DNA from 2 places in the Thermosynechococcus sp. TG215 genome. Region 2 is predicted to be linked to the other one. Evidence: riboswitches for the same ligand, from Rfam matches in the RefSeq annotation. Region 2 holds a riboswitch; the other holds the start of a gene.
The links. Region 2 has a riboswitch for cobalamin ahead of metE (5-methyltetrahydropteroyltriglutamate--homocysteine S-methyltransferase). Riboswitches for the same ligand answer to the same signal wherever they lie in the genome.
Positions count from the first base shown of each region.

Region 1 (5,110 bases), 870 kb from region 2:
CTGTTGATGAGTTTGCAGAGTGAACCAGAGATTTATACCTTCTGAGACCTCAACCCCGTTTAATCCTTGGGATCGCGAAGCCCTTTGGCAAGCCTTTCAGAACCAGCGGCAATTTACACGCCAACTTGTGGCTGAGTTGAGCGAGGCCGTCCTTTGTGCGCAGCCCCATCCCCTCTATAGTCCCGTGGGGTGGCATTTGGGACACATTGGCTACACAGAAGCTTTTTGGCTCTTGCCGGAATCCTCAGGGGTGAGCGATCGCGATCGCTATTGGTATGCCGCCGATGGCCGCCCCAAGGCCGAACGACAGCATCTACCGCCGCGTGGCCAGCTACTTGACTACTTAGCAGAGATTCGCCAAAAGACGGGCGATCGCCTCTACAGTCTTAGCGACGAGCAGTGGCAACGGGAAGTCCGTCTCTGGTGGTGGATTTTGCAGCATGAAGCCCAACACAGTGAAACAATGCAAATGGTGCTGGCGATGCAGGGGATTTTCACCACCTTGCCCCCTCTCCTATCCTCGCCTCAGTCTTGGCAACGGATTGCCGCTGGCAGTTATGTCATTGGCAGTGAAGACCTCTTAGCCCTTGATAACGAGCAGCCAGTCCAGAGTGTCGAACTACTTCCTTTTACGATTGATGCGGCACCGCTGACCTGGCGGGAATTTCTCACCTTTGTGGAAGCGGGTGGTTATCAGCGGCGGGAATGGTGGTCCAGCAGTGGTTGGGAATGGCGCGAAGCAGAGGGGATCACAGCACCCTTTTACCCCGTTCCTGAGGATTTGGACTTACCTATGTGGGGACTCAGTTTCTATGAGGCTGAAGCCTATGGCCATTTCCAAGGCAAACGTCTCCCCAGTGAACGGGAATGGGAGATTGCTGCTCAGCAGGGACTCTTGAATCAGGGCTACGTTTGGGAGTGGACGCAAAGTCCCTTTGCCCCCTATCCGGAGTTCCAGAGCTATCCCTACCGGGGGTATTCTGCGCCCTACTTTGATGGCAAGCATTTTGTTCTAAAAGGCGGTAGTCACTGGACGCGCCCCATTCTCAAGCGACCCTCATTTCGCAATTGGTATAGCCGCACCACCCGTGAGGTGTTTGCCGGCGCCCGCTATGTTCAACTAGAAGCACTCCCGATTGAGTCTGAGGCCTAGATCTGGGTGAAGTGGGTTAATTTTGTGCCCAAGTTCCCCGTGATCCTGTGATCCTTTTCACGGGCACTCTCCTTAGGCTTCGCCAGAATCAGACTATCAACTATCCTCTTGCGAGGCATCTTATGAGAAACATTGAAGCTGAGCAAACGAAGCACCGTTCCTCAGTAAAGAAAGTTTGAACAAGATGCCCCCCAAGCGATGAGTGCGACTCAAACTCCCTAAACTAGGGACAAGGGCATAGGGGCGTTTTGATGTCAATTGCTGAGGAATTCCGCCAACTGCAAACGCGACTCTTGGAGTGCTGGGACGGGACAGAAACGTTTATTCCTGAACTACCCAAGGGTCCCGGCGGCATTGAGCGCGATATTGTGGTGGTGCCTTCCCTGAGCTTTCCCCAACCGGAGCTGGCCAAGATCACCGGCTATACCCACTACGAGGAGCGGCAACTCTATACGCTGATCCAGTTGCGGAATCCGCGTACCCGCATGATCTACGTGACGTCCCAGCCACTGCACCCCAGCATTATTGACTATTATCTGGATTTACTCCCCGGCGTACCCAGTTCCCATGCCCGCGATCGCCTGCTGCTGCTGGCCACCTACGATCGCTCCGATAAACCCTTGACTGCGAAAATTTTAGAGCGGCCTCGCCTTTTGGAGCGTATCCGTCAAGCCCTGCGTCCCAACCAAGCCTACATGGTGTGTTTTAACTCCACCCCTTTGGAGCGGGAACTGGCGGTACGCTTAGGCATTCCCCTCTACTCGACGGATCCCGACCTCCTCTACTGGGGAACCAAGGCGGGCAGTCGGGAACTTTTTGCGGCCGCAGGCATTCCCCATCCGATGGGCAGCGGTTTTTTGCAGGGGGTACCGGAACTGGTGCGGGCGATCGCTCACCTCCAACAGAAATCTCCTGAACTGCAACGGGTGGTGGTGAAACTCAATGAGGCTTTTTCCGGAGAAGGCAATGCTCTTCTTGATCTGCGCCCACTGCGCCCCCTTGGCAGCCCACACACCCCCGATCATCTACAACGGATTGAAAATAGCCTAGAGGAGATGGTCTTTCAGGCGCCTAATGAAACTTGGCTCTCCTATCGGCAGCGATTTATGGATCTGGGTGGCATTGTCGAAGCCTTTGTGGAAGGGACAGTCAAGCGATCGCCCAGTGTCCAAGGCTGTATTACCCCCAAAGGCAGTGTTGAAATCGTCTCCACCCATGAACAGTTACTCAATGCCCCCACAGGTCAAATTTTCATTGGCTGTGAATTTCCCGCCCATGCCGACTATCGCCAACAACTCCAAGAATTGGGGCAAAAGGTAGGGACGTACTTGGCACAGCAGGGGGTGATCGGCTGTTTTGGTGTGGACGTTGTTGCAACCCAAACAACAGCAGGGTGGGAGCTTTACGCCATTGAAATTAACTTGCGCAAGGGTGGTACTACGCACCCCTTCATGACCTTAAAATTCCTCACCGATGGCCACTATGAGCTAGCCTCTGGACTGTTTTACAGCAAGCACCGCCGTCCCAAGTATTACATTGCCTCCGATAACCTCTGCCAACCCCACTATCGCGGCCTCCTGCCCAATGATCTCTTGGATATGATTGCCCGCTATCAACTCCACTTTGACTCCAGCACCGAAACGGGCACTGTCTTTCACCTCATGGGGGCACTCTCGGAATTTGGTAAGCTGGGACTCGTCAGCATTGGTAACACCCCCGAAGAAGCCCAAGCCATCTACGACCAGACCATTGGCGTTCTCGATGCTGCGGCGCTATAGGTCTCTCATGTGCCCACCCCCTGCATAGACAGGGGTCTGAGAATCTCGCTACAATTGGCAACGTTCACTGTGAAGAGCAGCCTGTAGGGAAAATCCAGTGCAAGTCTGGTGCTGTGCCGCAGCTGTGATGGGGAACCCCCCTCAGCCAGAATGCCTACTTGCTGTGGTTCACTCTGTTTGCCTGCGTCGCACGGGCATGGAGTTTCAACGTGGTTGTTACGCTCAACGATTCCATTCTCAATCCCCTCGGTTTTAGCCTCGATTTACCCCCTCTCCCCCAATCTCGACCGCTTTTACTCGTCGGTCATGGGACGCGCGATCCGGAAGGTCGCCAAGCATTTTTGGACTTTGCCCAAGCCTATTATCAACTGGATCCCTGCCGGCCTGTTTTTCCCTGTTTTCTGGAGTTAACGGAACCCTCGATTTTTGAGGTGCTCAGCCAGTGTGCTGCCGCAGGCCATACAGACTTGTCAGTGCTGCCAGTTTTACTCTTTGCTGCTCGCCACAATAAGTTTGACGTTACCAATGAGTTGGATCGGGCACGGCGGGCGTTTCCGCAATTGCGCTATCACTATGGCCGCCACTATGGCATTGCCCCCGAAATTTTAACCCTGTGGCGATCGCGCCTTGAACGCTTGGACTCACCAGAATTTAATCCCCAAGGCATTGGCCGCGAAGAAACCGTTCTCCTAGTGGTGGGACGCGGCTCCAGTGATCCCGATGCCAATGGCGATGTTTTTAAGCTAGCCCGCATGCTCTGGGAAGGCAGTGGCTACAAAACCGTTGAGGTCTGCTTTATTGGCATTACCCATCCCCGCCTACCCGAAGGATTTGGGCGGGCGAATCTTTACCAGCCCCGCCGCGTCATTGTCCTGCCCCACTTCATGTTTACAGGGGCACTAGTCAAGAAAATCTATACCCTTACCGCAGAAGCCCAAGCCGCCTATCCCAGTGTTGAATACGTGAACCTACCGGAAATTGGCCTGCATCCGCAACTATTTTATCTCACGCGGCAGCGGGAAATTGAAACCCATACGGGGCAGGTGGCCATGAACTGTGAAGCCTGCAAATTCCGCTTGGTGGCAGGCCATAGCCATCATCACCACCATCATCAGGATCATGAGCACCCCTCCCACAGCCATGATCACGGGGGTCATCACCCTCACCACCATCACCATGGATCAACCGTGGACTTGGATCACTTGCCCAGTTACCACCAACGCATTTGGCAAGTTCCCTAAGCATCGCTCCCCAGCGAAAATGTTAGAGTAAATGATGACTGCTACTCTTTCTCAAGCTTAGATAGGGCTTGTCTATGCGTATTAAATATCCTCCCCAGACGGTTGACCGGGTGTTAATTTTTGATACCACCCTGCGGGACGGTGAACAGTCGCCGGGTGCCTCGCTGAATGTGGATGAAAAACTGGCGATCGCCCGTCAACTGGCGCGACTGGGGGTGGATATTATTGAAGCAGGCTTTCCCTTTGCCAGTCCCGGTGACTTTGAGGCGGTGCAGCGGATTGCTGAAACCGTGGGCACCGAAACGGGGCCGGTGATCTGTGGCTTGGCTCGTGCCACCCGCCAAGATATTGAAGCAGCAGCAAAAGCCCTCAAACCCGCCTACTATCCGCGGATTCACACCTTTATTGCCACCTCGGATATCCACCTAGAGTACAAACTGAAGAAAACCCGCGCTGAGGTACTGGAAATTGCCCCCGAAATGGTGGCCTATGCCAAGTCCTTTGTGGATGATGTTGAGTTTTCCCCTGAGGATGCCGGGCGTTCGGATCCTGAGTTTCTCTATCAAGTTTTGGAACGGGTGATTGACGCCGGTGCCACAACAATTAACATTCCCGACACGGTGGGTTACACCACCCCCGCCGAGTTTGGCGCCCTGATCAAAGGCATCAAGGAAAACGTGCCGAATATTGATCGTGCCGTCATTTCAGTCCATGGTCACAACGACTTGGGCTTGGCCGTTGCCAACTTCCTCGAAGCAGTCAAAAATGGGGCACGGCAACTGGAGTGTACGGTTAACGGCATTGGGGAGCGCGCCGGCAATGCTGCCCTTGAGGAATTGGTGATGGCTCTCTATGTGCGGCGGCAGTACTTCAATCCCTTCCTAGGCCGTCCCCCCGAATCGGAAGCACCCCTGACCAATATCAACACCCGCGAAATT
Region 1 covers NZ_CP134178.1:857,973-863,082, reverse strand. The annotation lists gene egtC (ergothioneine biosynthesis protein EgtC) at 1-45, shown strand, start outside; gene RHJ02_RS04000 (SUMF1/EgtB/PvdO family nonheme iron enzyme) at 20-1,153, shown strand; gene RHJ02_RS03995 (peptide ligase PGM1-related protein) at 1,405-2,931, shown strand; cobalamin riboswitch at 2,967-3,108, shown strand; gene RHJ02_RS03990 (sirohydrochlorin chelatase) at 3,141-4,172, shown strand; gene RHJ02_RS03985 (2-isopropylmalate synthase) at 4,247-5,110, shown strand, end outside.
Region 1: another riboswitch for cobalamin. It lies ahead of RHJ02_RS03990 (sirohydrochlorin chelatase); the one in region 2 lies ahead of metE (5-methyltetrahydropteroyltriglutamate--homocysteine S-methyltransferase).

Region 2 (5,110 bases):
GCCCTGCGCCGTGACCACCGCAAACTGGGCAAAGAGCTGGGTCTCTTTATTTTCGCTGATCCTGTAGGACCAGGGCTACCCCTGTGGACTCCTAAGGGAACGATTCTGCGCTCAACCCTCGAGGAGTTTCTCAAAAAAGAGCAAATGAAGCGGGGATATCTACCGGTGGTGAGTCCGCACATTGCCCGTGTGGATCTATTTAAGACCTCTGGCCACTGGCAAAAGTACAAAGAGGATATGTTTCCCCTGATGGCCGAAGATGCTGAGGCAGCAGCCAACGAGCAGGGCTTTGTCCTCAAGCCAATGAACTGCCCCTTCCACATTCAAATCTATAAAAGTGAGTTGCGCTCCTACCGTGACTTGCCCCTACGGTTGGCGGAGTTTGGTACGGTTTATCGCTATGAGCAGTCCGGGGAATTGGGGGGCTTGACGCGGGTGCGGGGCTTTACCGTTGATGACTCCCACCTTTTTGTCACGCCAGAGCAGTTGGATGCCGAGTTTTTGAATGTGGTTGATCTCATTCTCTCGGTCTTTCGCTGTCTGCGTTTAAATAAATTCAAGGCACGGCTGAGCTTCCGCGATCCCAAATCCGACAAGTACATTGGCTCCGATGAGGCTTGGTCAAAGGCGGAGTCAGCAATTCAGCGAGCGGTAGAACAGTTGGGCATGGAGCATTTCTTGGGGATTGGGGAGGCCGCCTTCTATGGCCCCAAGCTCGACTTTATCTTTGAGGATGCCCTCGGTCGCGAGTGGCAGTTGGGAACGGTTCAGGTGGACTACAATTTGCCTGAGCGCTTTGATTTGGAATACGTTGCTGAGGACAATACCCGCCGCCGACCGGTGATGATTCACCGTGCCCCCTTTGGCTCGCTGGAGCGGCTCATTGGCATTCTCATTGAGGAGTACGCAGGGGATTTCCCCTTCTGGCTGGCACCCGAGCAAGTGCGCCTGTTGCCCGTGGGGGATGAGCAACGCCCCTATGCCGAACGTGTGGCCGCTCAACTGCGAGAGCAGGGCATCCGCGTGAGTGTGGATCGCACGGGCGATCGCCTAGGTAAACAAATCCGCAATGCTGAAACCCAGAAAATTCCTGTGATGGGCATTGTGGGTGCCAAGGAAGTCGAAAGCGAGACCGTGAGTATCCGCACCCGTGCAGCGGGAGATGTCGGCGCCTTGTCTGTTGAACAACTCATCGAGAAACTGACATCGGCAGTGAATGCAATGGATGCCGAGATTCAGTGGCAGTAGGCCGAGCCTTCTGGCGAATAGGGAGTATAAGCAGAAGTGTTAAATCCGCAAACGAAGCTTAATGTCCCCGTTGCGGGGATTGTTGCGTCATCCTACAACTAAGGGATTATCCTCCTTCGTAAGGGTGTTCTCTAGCACCCAGCCCAGCTTTTGCTGCTGTAGTTCCATCAGCTGAGATTTTTAAGTGTGACACGAAGTCTCAGCCAAGTGATAGGCTAGGGCTTGCTGTTGCATTGTTCGAAAAATGTTGTAAAAGCCATTGGCTCGCGAGGGGGTTAAGCTGACATTCAGTCCGGTTTGCTGAATAAAGTCAGGTTTTAACTGGAGGATTTCTGCAGGTGTCAACCCACTCAACCCTTCAACCAATAGCCCCACTAATCCCTTCGTCACTTGAGCGTCAGAATCCCCCTGAAAAATCACCTTGCCCTGCTCTAAAGAGGCCGTCACGTACACTTGGGAGACACAGCTAGGTACGCGGTTGGCGGCAACCTTCTGCTCCTCAGGAAATGGCGGCAGGCGCTTTGCAAAGCTCAGCAAGTATTCATAGCGCCGCTTTGGATCTGATATCTGTTGGAACCGCTGAACAATGCGATCGAGGGAAGCCGGTAAAGGCTGGCAGGCGGAGGGCATATTTACCTAGAAGAACGCTGCTGAGAAAAATGATAACTATTTCTCATTTTAGCCTCAGCAGTTGCACAATAACGGCAGCAGTCAACCTAGGGGCAGCTTTTCATACCAATAGACCGCCGTGCTCTTACCCTTAACTCATAACTTGTGTTAGCCTTGAATGTACTCACTCGGTTCTGGTGGGGATCAGCCATCAGACGCAAGGGGGAAAGTGCAGTGCAAATCTGCCGCTGTCCCGCAGCTGTGATGAGAGGCACTACTCTCTCAGTCAGAATGCCCGCCGAGTTGTGAATGTCGTTATGCCAACATCTGCGAGGTACAGATGATGTTCTTCATGCTTCAATTTTCATTAATTTGCCTAGGTAAAGAACCCCCCTACCGCCCTTTTCTCGCAACGTTGCTGCCGTTGCTGTAGCACAAGTGATTTTGGAGATTTTCAAGCACCTACAAGCACTTAGACAAGGGGTTGCTCTTGCAGTGACCCACGTTAGGTTCTGCTGATGATGCTGGAAGTGTACTGCTTGTTGGGCTGAAAACAGCTATCTTTCTTTGTCTATTGAGAGAACTGTCAAAACTCAGGGTACTGCAACAATGACCATTCAAACTGCAACGCTAGGCTACCCCCGCATTGGTAAAAATCGTGAGCTGAAAAAGGCATTGGAAGCCTTTTGGAATGGCAAATACAATCAAGAAAATTTGCTACAAACAGTTCAAGAGATTGAATTGGCAAATTGGCAAACGCAACTGCAGGCTGGCATTGATCGCATTGGCGTTGGCGATACCAGTTTTTACGATCCCGTCCTTGACTGGAGTGTCCGCCTCGGCCTCATCCCACAGCGGTATCAAGCCTTTACAGGGCTGGAGCAATACTTTGCAATGGCTCGTGGCAAAGAGAGGATTCCAGCTCTTGAGATGACCAAATGGTTTGACACCAACTATCACTACTTGGTTCCCGAAATGAGTCAGCCTCTTCAGGCAGCGGACTTTAGTGATTTTCTGGGCATCATTGGTCGCGCCCAAAGGGTCTTGGGCGATCGCGCCGTTCCCATGGTGCTAGGGCCTTTAACCCTGCTACGGCTGAGTCGGCTGCAGATGAATCTAGAGGAAGCGTTGTCTTGCCTAGTGGAGCGCTATCTTATCCTGTTGGCTGAATTGAAGAACCTAGGGGTGGTTGAGGTACAAATCCACGAACCTGCCTTGGTTTTTGGGGACACCAACAACTTCAGGGAATTGTATGAATCAACATTTGATGCGCTCTGTCAAGTTGGCTTGCCGATTTACCTAGTGACCTACTTTGATGATCTCGGCGCTGCCTATCCTTGGGTGGTGACGTTGCCCGTAGCCGGCATTAGTCTAGATTTTACCCGTGGGCAGAACTTGGCATTATTGCAGCAGTATGGTTTCCCAAGGGATAAACAGCTGGGAGTGGGTATTGTGGATGCCCGAAACATTTGGAAAATTTGCCCAGAACCTGTCGTGTCAACCTTGGCAGTGATTCAGGGTATCACAACTAATATCCGGTTGCACCCCTCAGCCTCTTTACAATTCGTCCCCTACGATGCAGCACGAGAAGTGAAGTTACCAGAGCCATTGCGGCGGGTGTTGAGTTTTGCCGAACAAAAGTTGGATGAGGTGGTGCTATTGGCACAGACGCTGCAGGAGAGTCCCAAAGCCCTTGCCCAGCACCCCCAATTGGCAGAGATTGAAGCCCAGTGGCAGGCCTTTAAGGAATTTAGCCCTGTGAATCCAGTGGTACAACAGCGGTTGCGCAATTTAACCGTCAACGATCTGGAACGGGCTATGCCCTATGAACAACGCCGCCAACTGCAGCCCACCTTACCGCTCTTTCCGACAACTACCATTGGTTCTTTTCCGCAAACCCCAGAAGTGCGGCAATTGCGGGTGAAGCTCAAGCGCGGAGAAATCACCCTTGCTGAGTACCAAGCAGCAATTGATGCTGAAATTGCCAAATGCATTCGATTGCAGGAAGAAATTGGCCTAGATGTATTGGTGCATGGTGAGTTTGAACGCACCGACATGGTGGAATTCTTTGGCCAGAAGCTCACTGGTTTTGCCTTTACTGAACACGGCTGGGTGCAAAGCTATGGCAGTCGCTGTGTGCGTCCACCCATTATTTATGGGGATGTAGCGCGAACCGAGCCAATGACGGTGCGAGAGTTTAAGGTGGCGCAATCGTTGACACAAAAAATCGTCAAGGGTATGCTGACGGGGCCGGTAACAATGATTATAGCTATTCCAATAAAGAATGAGACATTATCCAGCACAATACTTGCGAATCACCTCATCAATCGAACTGTTTGACCCTGCATACATCCGCGCTCGCTTCAACGCACTGAAGTCGTGCTCAATCACATTCAAATCAGGAGAGTATTTCGGTAAAAATAACACCTCGTGACCCGCCGCTTTGACCGCTTCCTGAATCGCCCCTTTCGGATGAATCGGTGCATTATCCATAATCAACAACGAAGGTCTCTTTAATGCCGGCAAACAGTACTGACTCAGCCAGCTCACAAACCCTACCGCATTCAAGTATCCGCAAAACAGCATTGGGGCGATGAAGTCTTTCTGGTGTCTATACCGTCCTGCGACTAAACTCTCTCTTTTCTGACGCTTCCCCGCTCGCTCTCCATAAATTCGTTCGCCTCGTGCTGACCACCCATACTCACACTCTACTCGAGAGTCAAACCCCGTCTCATCGATATAGACTACCGTTTCCTCCCCATGGCTCTCTACCCATGTGTCGAGCTGTTGTTGATACGCTTGCCGCTCTTCTTCACACCGTTCTTGGTAACGCATCTGTTTTTTTTTCGGGTGATGCCCATCTGGGCGAGGGCATAACTAATGGTGGAAACTTGAACGCCAAATCGCTGGGCACGGTCGATTAAACGGTCATCGGGATGGGCAGCAACATCGGCTGCTAAGGCCGCCCAATCCAGCTTCCAAGGACGACGGGGGACAACTGTGGGGGCTAAGTCGTCTCGCTTCAGCCAGCGATGGATAGTGGCGCGGCTCACCTGAAAAATTTGAGTCGCTTCACTGATTTTGCCACCTTGCTTGATATAGGAGACAACCCGCTCTCGTAAGTCCAAGCTATAGCTCATATTCTTGAGTAACATTCATGACTCTTTGAGTATAGCCTATCCCTCTTGAAAATATCTCATCTCCTTTCGAAATAGCTATAACTGGTCTTTTACCCGCACCGATATTCCGCGTA
Region 2 covers NZ_CP134178.1:1,732,841-1,737,950, reverse strand. The annotation lists gene thrS (threonine--tRNA ligase) at 1-1,248, shown strand, start outside; gene RHJ02_RS08450 (SufE family protein) at 1,429-1,878, opposite strand; cobalamin riboswitch at 2,030-2,175, shown strand; partial or broken gene metE (5-methyltetrahydropteroyltriglutamate--homocysteine S-methyltransferase) at 2,467-4,122, shown strand; partial or broken gene RHJ02_RS08440 (IS630 family transposase) at 4,150-4,997, opposite strand; partial or broken gene RHJ02_RS08435 (5-methyltetrahydropteroyltriglutamate--homocysteine S-methyltransferase) at 5,077-5,110, shown strand, end outside.